One region of the Cellulosimicrobium sp. G4 BAM 1002 genome, then DNA from elsewhere that is predicted to be linked to it. Evidence: predicted binding sites of a transcription regulator. Region 1 holds the regulator's gene; each other region holds the start of a gene.
The links. Region 1 encodes HrcA, which represses chaperone genes, less so after heat shock. Its sites were predicted from a motif close to TTNGCACTCGNNNNNNNCGAGTGCNAA; they were not measured.
Positions count from the first base shown of each region.

Region 1 (3,265 bases):
CGCCTGGACGAGCGTGACGACGACGCCGGGCGCGGGCTCGCGGTCGACCTCCTGGACGAGCAGCGTCACCCGGCCCGCCTCGGTGTCCTCGACCACGCAGCGCAGGCGCAGCCCGTCGCCGTCGACCACGTCGACGCGCTCACCGCGTGCCTTGCGCTGCACGACGCCCGCGTGGCGGCCCTCGGCGCCGTCGAGCACGTAGCGGTCGCCGGGGACGACCGTGTCCACGCCGCTCTCGGCGAGAAAGACGGGTGCGCTCACGCCCGGGCCCCGCTCAGCGCCCGGAGAGCTTGTCGCGCAGGCGGGAGAACACGCCCGGGTGCGCGGCGGACAGGCGCGGCTCCGGCCGCTCCTCGCCGCGCAGCGCCGCGAGCGAGCGCAGGAGCTGCTCCTGCTCCTCGTCCAGCTCTCTCGGCACCAGGACCTCGATGTGCACGTTGAGGTCGCCGCGGCCGTTGCCGTGCAGGTGCCCGACACCGAGGTTCTTCAGCGTGACGATCTGCCCCGGCTGCGTGCCCGGACGCAGGTCGATCTCCTGGGCGCCGTCGAGCGTCTCGAGCTCGAGCACGGTGCCGAGCGCGGCAGCCGTCATCGGCACCTGGAGGGTGCAGTGCAGGTCGTCGCCGCGGCGGACGAACGTGTCGTGGTTGCGCTCGCGGATCTCGACGTACAGGTCGCCCGCCGGGCCACCTGCAGGCCCGACCTCGCCCTGCGACGTGAGCTTGATGCGCGTGCCCGTGTCGACGCCGGCCGGGACGTTGACGGTGATCGAGCGCCGGCTGCGCACCCGGCCCTCGCCGGAGCACTCCGCGCACGGCTCGGGGATGACGGTGCCGAACCCCTGGCACGCGGCGCACGGGGCGCTCGTCATGACCTGGCCGAGGAACGAGCGCGCCACGCGCTGGACCGTGCCGCGGCCGTGGCACACGTCGCACGTGCGCGGCGACGTGCCGGGGCGACAGCACGTGCCGCCGCACGTCCCGCACACCACGGCCGTGTCGACCTGGAGCTCGCGCTGGGCGCCGAACGTCGCCTCCGCGAGGTCGATGTCGAGGCGCACGAGCGCGTCCTGGCCACGGCGGGCGCGCGGGATCGGACCCTGCTGCGCCTGGCCACCGCCGAAGAACGTCTCGAAGATGTCCTGGAAGCCGAACCCGCCGCCCATCGGGCCGCCGGCCCCGCCTCCGGGCGCGCTCGGGTCGAAGCCGAGGTCGTACTGCTGGCGCTTCTCCGGGTTCGACAGCACCTCGTAGGCGCGCGCGACGTCCTTGAAGCGGTCGCCCGCCTCCTCGCCCGCGACGTCCGGGTGCAGCTCGCGCGCGAGCTTGCGGTACGCCTTCTTGATCTGGTCCTGGCTGGCGTCACGCGTCAGGCCGAGGATCTCGTAGTAGTCGCTCACACGTCACTCTCTGCTGGTGCCGGTCGTGGGCCGGCGGGCCGGCCGGGGTCGGGGATGCTCGGGCGAAGCTCGGGAGCAGGGTCGCGGGCGGCGGGCCGCACCGGTCCGCAGCCGGGGCGGCTCACGTGCCGAGCACCCGCGACATGTAGCGCGCGACCGCCCGTACGGCCGCGATCGTGCCCGGATAGTCCATGCGCGTGGGGCCGATCGAGCCGACCAGCGCGACCGTGTCCCCGTCGCTACCGTATCCGGTCGTCACGACGGAGGTCTCCGAGAGGCCCTCGAGCTGGGTCTCGTGGCCGATCCGCACGCTGACGCCGGACTCCGCCGCCATCTCCGTGAGGAGGCCCAGGAGGACGACCTGCTCCTCGAGCGCCTCGAGGACGGGGCGCAGGGCGTGCTCGAACCGCATGCCCGCGCGCGCGAGGTTGGCCGTCCCGGCGAGGACGATCCGCTCCTCGCTCTCCTCCGCGAGCGTCTGCGCGACGAGGTCGCCGACGGCCTCGACGAGCGGGGCGTCGTCGGGGTGGAAGCCGTCGCGCACCGCCGCGAACCCCGACGTCAGGTCGGCGAGCCGCTTGCCCGCCGCCGCCGCGTTGAGGCGCGCGCGCACCTCGGCGAGCGTGCCCTCGTCGGGCACCGCGGCGACCTCCAAGGTGCGCTGCTCGACCCGCCCGGTGTCGGTGATGATCACGACGAGCAGGCGCGCGTCGCCCACGGGCACGAGCTCGAGGTGACGCAGGCCCGAGCGCCGCAGCGACGGGTACTGCACGACCGCGACCTGGCCGGTGATCTGGGCGAGGAGGCGGCCGGCGCGGGCGATGACGTCGTCGAGGTCCACGCCCTCGGACAGGAACGTCTCGATCGCGCGCTTCTCCGGCGCCGACAGCGGCTTGACGCCCGACAGCCGGTCGACGAACAGCCGGTAGCCCTTGTCCGTCGGCACGCGGCCGGCGGACGTGTGCGGCTGGGCGATGTACCCCGCGTCCTCGAGCGCCGCCATGTCGTTGCGGATCGTCGCGGGCGAGACCCCGAGCTCGTGGCGCTCGGTGAGGATGCGCGAACCCACGGGCTCCCGCGTGAGGACGTAGTCCTCGACGATGGCCCGCAGCACCTCCAGACGGCGCTCCTCGCTCACGTCCACCTCCCGTGCACCGCTCCGCACCGCCGGGCAGGCGGGCTGGTCTCGGCACTCTCGACCTTCGAGTGCCAATCCTACGCGTCCGCGACGACTCGTCCTCGGCCCTCCGCTCGTCGCGAACGCGTACCCGCGTGTCGCGCGCCGGTCCGCGCCGCGCGACGAACCTAGGGTGTCGGGGTGTCCTTCGACCGCTACGGCTCCGACGTCCTCGGCGGCACGCCCGCCCCCGCCCACCACCGGCAGCGACCGGTCTCCCGTCCGCAGCCCGCCGAGCGCGGGCTCGTCGTGGAGGACGTGCAGACCGGGTGGGTCGGCGCCGTCGTGCGGGTCGAGAAGTCCGGCGGCATGCACGTCGTCGTGCTCGAGGACCGCGCGGGCCGCACACGCACGTTCCCCCTCGGCCCCGGCTTCTGGGTCGACGGCGCCCCGGTCGAGCTCACCGCCCCCGTCACCTCCCGCCCCCCCGCTCCCCCGTCGCGCACCGCGTCCGGCTCGCGCGCCGTCGTCGGGCAGCGGGCACGCGTCGCGCGCGGCAGCCGCATCTGGGTCGAGGGCAAGCACGACGCCGAGCTGGTGGAGAAGGTCTGGGGCGACGACCTGCGTGTCGAGGGCGTCGTCGTCGAGCCCCTCCACGGCGTGGACGACCTCGCCGCGGCGCTCGCGGACTTCGGCCCGACGCCGCAGCGCCGGGTCGGCGTGCTCGTGGACCACCTCGTCGCCGGCAG
Region 1 is NZ_CP182109.1:2,918,681-2,921,945, forward strand. Features, by position in the region: gene ACMXGY_RS13255 (16S rRNA (uracil(1498)-N(3))-methyltransferase) at 1-261, opposite strand, end outside; gene dnaJ (molecular chaperone DnaJ) at 275-1,399, opposite strand; gene hrcA (heat-inducible transcriptional repressor HrcA) at 1,521-2,537, opposite strand; gene ACMXGY_RS13270 (DUF3097 domain-containing protein) at 2,718-3,265, shown strand, end outside.

Region 2 (3,265 bases), 760 kb from region 1:
CACCTCGGCGTCGGGCACGGCCTGGCGCACCGGGATCTTTCCGGGCGCCTGGTAGCCGATGTGCCCGTCCGTCGTCGCGAACACGATGTTCTGGGCCGGGACCTCGAAGAGCGCCGCGGCGGCCTGCATGTCCTCGGCGTCTGCGGCGAGGTTGAACGCGAAGACGGCGTCCGCCGTCCGGCCCGGCTCGAGCGCGGTCCACTGGAGCGCGACGGCGTACTCGCCGAGGCGTGTGTCGAGTGCGGGCGTGCCGACGGCCGCCTCGAGCTGCGGGATCGCGGCCGAGACGATCGGGCCGTGCACGGTCGAGCGGATCTCGAGGTCGACGTCGTCGCCGCCCGCGACGCGCAGCGTCTCCGTGCGGGTCTCGAGCGGCACCCACTCGTCGCCGCGCAGGTAGGTGTCGTCGCGCACGCGCTCGACGAAGAAGTCGGTGACGTCCGCGCCCATGTTCGTGAGGCCCCACGCGAGGTCGGCGTTGTGACCGATCACGACGCCCGGGAACCCGGCGAACGAGAAGCCCGCGACGTCGAACCCGCACTGTGGCCCGACGTCGTTGCAGTGCAGGCCGACCTGCGCCCAGATCCCCGGAGCGCCGAGCGCGAGGTGCGGGTCGTTCGCGAGGATCGGCAGGCCGCTCGCCGTGTGCTCGCCCGAGACGACCCAGGAGTTCGACCCCGTGCCCTCGCCCCGACCGATCAGCACGGGCACGGCGTCGAGCGCACGGTCGGCGGACTCGAGGGCCGCCTGCAGGTGGTCGGACCCGTAGTCCTCCTGCGCCTGGGGGCCGAGCTCGAGCGCGACCTGCTGGGGGTTCTCGAGCTCGCCGGGCTGCAGGATCGGCGCGTTGACGTCGCTCGGGTAGGCCGGGAACAGCTCCGCGACCCGGGCCGTGTCCTGCATGGTGCCGTAGGCGAGCGCACGGTCCAGCTCGTCGTCGTAGTTGCCGCGCAGGTCCCACGCCATCGCCTTGAGCCAGGCGAGCGAGTCGATCGGGTCCCACGGCTCGGGGTCCGCGACGTCGACCTGCAGTCCGAGCACGGTGTACTCGAGCGCGATCTCGCTCGGGCTGCGGTTCTCGAGGTAGGCGTTGACGCCCTCCGCGTACGCCTGGAGGTAGGCCTTCGTCTCGGGGGAGACGATCTCCCACTCCCGCTCGGCCACCTCGCGCCAGCCGAACGTGCGCGTGACCGTGTCGGCCGCGATCGCGTCCGGGTTGTCGCCGACCAGCTCGGCCATCCGGCCGGAGGTGACGTGCCGGCGGTAGTCCATCTCGAAGAAGCGGTCCTGCGCCTGGACGTAGCCCTGGGCCCGGAAGAGGTCCTCGGGCGTGCCCGCGTAGATTTGCGGGACGCCCTGCGCGTCGCGGAGCACCGTGACCTCGCCCTGCAGGCCCGTGAGCTCGATCTCACCCGACGCCTGCGGCAGCGGCCGGCGGACCGTGACGACGACGAAGGCCGCCCCGGCGACGAGCGCCAGCACGACCAGCACGGCGACCGCGATCAGGACGCGGCGGCGCGTCGACCGGCGGCGCCGGGGCGGCGGAGCTCCGGTGTCGGCAGGGCTCGCGGGAGCAGCGCCGGGAGGGGCATCACCGGCAGGGGCCTCGGCGGGTTCGTGCACAGACACGGATGCGAGACTACCCCGGCCCGTGTCGCGCACCGGCCCGCGTATGATTGGCACTCGGAAGTTTCGAGTGCCAGGCGGTGTTGAGTCGGTCGGACCGCCGAGCCCGACCCGAGCCCGACCCGCCGCAGGCCGCTCAGCGGCCGTCTCGTGAACGAGGAGAACCCGTGCCCACCTACGCGTACACGTGCACCGCCTGCGGTCACGCCTTCGACATCCACCAGTCGTTCAGCGACGACGCCCTGACCGTCTGCCCCGAGTGCTCCGGGCGACTGCGCAAGGTGTTCTCGTCGGTCGGTGTGACGTTCAAGGGCTCCGGGTTCTACCGCACCGACTCCCGTTCGGGCGGCACGTCGTCCAGCACGCCCGCCGCCAAGCCGGCTGCCGCGTCCGGCTCGTCGACCAGCTCGTCGAGCGGCTCGTCGGGTTCGAGCTCCTCGAGCTCCTCGACGAGCACCTCCGCCGCCTCCTCCTGACCGGCGGGTCGCCTTCGGCGTGACGCCGCCGTCCAGGCCGGTCCACAGGCCACCGACCGCGGCTGCTGACGTCATCTGCCGCACGCGCCGTCCACAGGCGGTGGCTGCGACCGGCTGCGGCGCACCTGCTCGCCGCTACGGTCGGCGACCATGGCTCCCTGGTCGTCCCGCGCCCGTGCGTCGTCCGACGCCGTCCCTCGTCCGACGAGGTCCGCGTTCGCCCGTCGTGCGCGTGCGCTGTGGTGGCGCGGGCGTCTCGTCGTGGCTGCGCTGTGCTGCGGTGTCGCCGCGTCGCTGATCGTGTCGGCGGCGCGGCCTGCTCCGCCTCCGACGACGCCGGTCGTGGTCGTCGCACGCGCGGTCGCCGCGGGCGCGACCCTCACGGCTCAGGACCTTCGGGTGGACCAGGTACCGGTGTCGCTCGCGCCGGAGGGCGCGTCCGCGCGGCCCGACGACGTCGCCGGGCGCCGCGCCTCGGTGGCCCTCGCGCCCGGCACCCTCGTCCAGGGCTCGCTCGTCGCCGCGGGAGACCTCGCGGCCGCCGCGCCCGACGGGACGGTCGTCGCACCCGTCCGCCTCGATCCGGGCGTCGCTGCACTTCTGGGTGCAGGAGACCGCGTGGACCTGCTCGTCGCCTCGGACGGCGTCACGAGCGGCGCCGGCCCGGTCGGTGCGGCCGGCGCGGTCGACCCGGCAGCGGGCCCGACACCCGACCCGGGGACGAGTCCCGCGCACGACCCCTACCTGGCGCGCGGCGCCGTCGTCGTGCCGAGCCCCGAGCCCACGGACGACGGCGGGCTGCTCGGGTCCGGCGGGTCCGGGACCGACACGGTCACGCTCGTCGCCGTCCGTCCCGAGGAGGCCGTCCGGCTCGCCTCGGTCACGGGCTGGGCCACGGTGACCGCCGTGCTCGTCCCGTGACGCAGCCCGTGCCGGTCACCCGTCTCCGACTCGCCGGGCGACCCCGTTGCCCCACCACGCCGACGTTGGAAGGATCGCCCCTGCACAGTCGTGGCACCGCAGCCACGCGGGACCACCGACGTGAAAGGGATCCATCCATGCAGAGCGTGCTCAACGGGTTCAAGGAGTTCGTGCTCCGAGGCAACGCGATCGACCTGGCGGTCGGCGTCGTCATCGGCGCCGCGTTCTCGGCCGTCGTCACC
Region 2 is NZ_CP182109.1:3,680,450-3,683,714, forward strand. Features, by position in the region: gene ACMXGY_RS16395 (penicillin acylase family protein) at 1-1,482, opposite strand, end outside; gene ACMXGY_RS16400 (FmdB family zinc ribbon protein) at 1,794-2,102, shown strand; gene ACMXGY_RS16405 (SAF domain-containing protein) at 2,253-3,023, shown strand; gene mscL (large conductance mechanosensitive channel protein MscL) at 3,161-3,265, shown strand, end outside.
Region 2: a site for HrcA is predicted at 1,677-1,703, ahead of ACMXGY_RS16400 (FmdB family zinc ribbon protein). Genes of this name have one in related genera too.

Region 3 (3,265 bases), 1.1 Mb from region 1:
AGGAGAAGCCCGCCCACGCGAGATCGTCGGGCCCCGCCACGTGCGCGGCCACGTGCGCAGCGTCCTGGTCCGCCTCGGGACCCGCTCCCCCCTGCGGGGCGGGCCCCGCCGCGCCGGCGGGCGTGCTGTCCGTCGTCCGGACCGGAGCTGACCCCCCGGTCCCGCGCGGCAGCGGCACCTCGACGAACGTGCGGGGAGCGAGCGTGCGCAGCACCTCGGCGCGGTGCGCGCGGGGCCACGCGGGGTCGCACACGAGCGGGGTCGCGCCGAGGTGGTCCGCGGCGAGCACCGCCGTGATCAGGTCCAGCGGGTCCGGCAGCGACACGGCCACCAGGTCGCCGGGCCGCGTGCCCGTCGCCGCCAGGTGCGTCGCTCCGGCGCGCACGTCGGCCGCGAGCGCCGCGTACGTGCGCGACCGCTCGGGTGTGCGCAGAGCGTGGCGGTCGCGCACCGCCGGGTCGGCGGCATGCGTGAGGACCAGGTGGGCGACGGGCACGCGGACACTCTCCCAGGAGTCAGGAGCGGGCGCGCTGGTCGGCCGCGGAACGACCCGACGTGCGCGCGGCCGGATACGCGCGGACCACGCCGACGGTGATCGCCGCCGCCGCGACGGCCTTGAGGGCGTCCCCCGGCAGGAACGCCAGGGAGAGCTGGGCCGTCGTCACGAGCGGCACGCCCGTGACGAGGGACTGCACCGGGACGCCGAACGCGTACACGACCGCGACGCCGCCCAGGAGGCACGCGACGAGCACCCCGAGGAACGTCACCCGGCGCAGCCGGTCGACGAGCCACCCGACGACGGCCGCGCCCGCGAGGAACCCGAACAGGTAGCCGGCCGACGGGCCGACGAACGCGCCGAGCCCGCCCCGGCCGCCCGCGAGGACCGGCAGCCCGGCCGCCGCCAGGGCGAGGAACGTCGCGACGGCGAGCGTGCCGCGCCACGCGCCGAGGATCGCCCCGGCGAGCATGACCCCGAGCGTCTGGAGCGTGATCGGGACCGCGTTGCCGAACAACGCGATCGACCCGGGCATCCCCAGCGCGGCGACGAGCGCGGCGAACGTCGCGATCCGTGCGGCGTCCGCGGCGTCGAGCGCGAACCGGGCCCGGGGGGCCGCGGCGCCGTCGAGGGCAGCGGGCACGGGGTGGGCGGGGGAGGCGGGCACGGGGTGGGCGGGGGAGGCGGGCACGGGGTGGGCGGGGGAGGCGGGCACCGTGTGGGCGGGCGAGGGTGCGGCGTCGGACATGGCGGCTCCAGTGCTCGGGCAGGTGCCTCCGGCGTACGCGGAGGTACCTCCACTCTCCCGGCGGTGTGAGGCAGCCGCCGACCATGGCGAGGACCACGGGCGCGCCCCTCCGTGCACGGTTCGCACAAGCCGTTGGAGGGTTCCTCCAGCCGGGGCTGCGCGTAGCGCCGATTCGTGGGTGGAACCCCACAACGGGGGCGTCGGCACGTCGGACGACTGGCCTTGGCACTCGACGGTGGAGAGTGCTAAAACAGTGGTGTAGCCGCCCCGCGAGGCGCCTGCTTCGCGGGAGCACCGACCGGCCCCGGACGGTCCGGGGCCGACCGACGAGGAGGTGAGAGGTGTGGCTGCGATGATCGACCCGTTCACGAGCACCTTCGACGCGATGGACCGTCTGGTCGGGCAGCTCGCGTCCGGCGCGCGGGCGAGTGCCGCGTCGGCGGCGTCGAGCTGGATGCCGATCGATCTGTTCCGCGCGGGGGACCACTACGTCCTCACGATGGACCTTCCCGGCGTGGACCCGGGCACGATCGACGTCTCCGTCGAGGACCGCACGCTGACCATCCGCGCCGAGCGCAGCGCGCGGACCGACCCCGACGTCCAGTGGCTCGCGCGTGAGCGTCCGTCCGGCACGTACGCGCGGCAGCTCACGGTGGGCCGCGGCCTGGCGCTCGACAGCATCTCGGCGTCCTACGAGGACGGGGTCCTGTCCCTGACCGTCCCGGTGGCCGAGGAGGCCCGGCCCCGCCGGATCGAGGTCGCGCACCGCGCGGGCGGCGCCGCGACCCAGATCACGGCGGAGCCAGCCCACGACGAGGAGCGGAGCCCGTCCGACGCCGAGCGCCGCACGGTCGAGGGCTGAGCCCGCTCAGACCTCGCCGGGCAGGGCCTTGCGGATGACGAGGCGTGTCCACGCCCCGAGGTAGATCCGGTCCCCGTCAGCCAGCTCACGCCGCTGGCCGGCGGGGATCGGGTCCGTGGGAACGGCTTCGCCGGCCGGGCTCACGTACGTCCCGTTCGACGACTGCAGATCCTCGACCCACCAGCGCTGACCGTCGGTGCTGAGCTGGCAGTGCCGGCGCGACACGCCGGTGTCGGCGCCGCAGTCGACCTGCGGGTGGATGCCTCGCGACACCGACGGACGCCCCACGAGCACGCTGCGCTCACGCAGGACCACCAGGCCGGGCAGGCCCGCCGAGGGCATCGGGTCCTCCGGCTGCTGCGCGGTGTACCAGTCGGGGTCGATCCAGATCTCCACGACCCACTGGTCCGGCCCCGGGACGGGCGGCGTCGGGAGCCCGGTGCCCGACGGCGCGGCCGCGTCCGGTCCGGTCGTCGCGCCGGGATCGCTCTCTGCGGAGGCGGTCGCCGACGCGGGAAGCGGCGGTGGGGTGGCGGCAGAGGGAGCCGACGTCGCGGGCGCGGGCGGCGGGATGGCCGCCGAGCCGGGCGCCGGGTCCGAGGCCGGGGCACCCGCGGGTGCCGGGGCAGGGCGCGAGGGCGGGTCGAGCGAGAGCGCGGACGGCGGCTCGACCGGCTCGGGCAGCGCGCCCGTCGTGAAGTCGTACCCGCAGTTCTCGCAGAACAGAGCGCCGCCCGGCGCCGGGAAGTCGCAGTTCGGGCACGTCGTGGGGGCGGCCTGTGCGGCCGCCGCGCCCGGGGACGGGGTCGAGCCGCTCGCCGGCGACGCGGCCGCCGGTGAGGCGGCCCCCATCGGCTCGCCGCACACGTCGCAGTAGTCCGTGGACTGCGAGGGGTGCCCGTTGGGGCAGACGACGGCGCTCACCGACGGACCCGCGTGGTCTTCGTCGACGCGGTGTCGAGCGCCATCTCGTCGAGGGTCGACGCGTTGCGCTTGAGCCGCACGGTCCCGTGCTCCTCGTCGTCGATCTCGACGACCTTGCGCAGCCGGGACGTCGCCTCGTCGTTGCCGGTCTGCTGCGCGAGCTGGACCGCGCGACCGAGCTTGACGGTCGCCGTCGCCTCGTCACCCGAGGCCTTGGCGGCGAGGCCCTCCTGGA
Region 3 is NZ_CP182109.1:1,788,253-1,791,517, forward strand. Features, by position in the region: gene ACMXGY_RS08070 (class I adenylate-forming enzyme family protein) at 1-496, opposite strand, end outside; gene ACMXGY_RS08075 (biotin transporter BioY) at 516-1,244, opposite strand; gene ACMXGY_RS08080 (Hsp20/alpha crystallin family protein) at 1,588-2,106, shown strand; gene ACMXGY_RS08085 (FHA domain-containing protein) at 2,113-3,030, opposite strand; gene ACMXGY_RS08090 (VWA domain-containing protein) at 3,027-3,265, opposite strand, start outside.
Region 3: a site for HrcA is predicted at 1,467-1,493, ahead of ACMXGY_RS08080 (Hsp20/alpha crystallin family protein). Genes of this name have one in related genera too.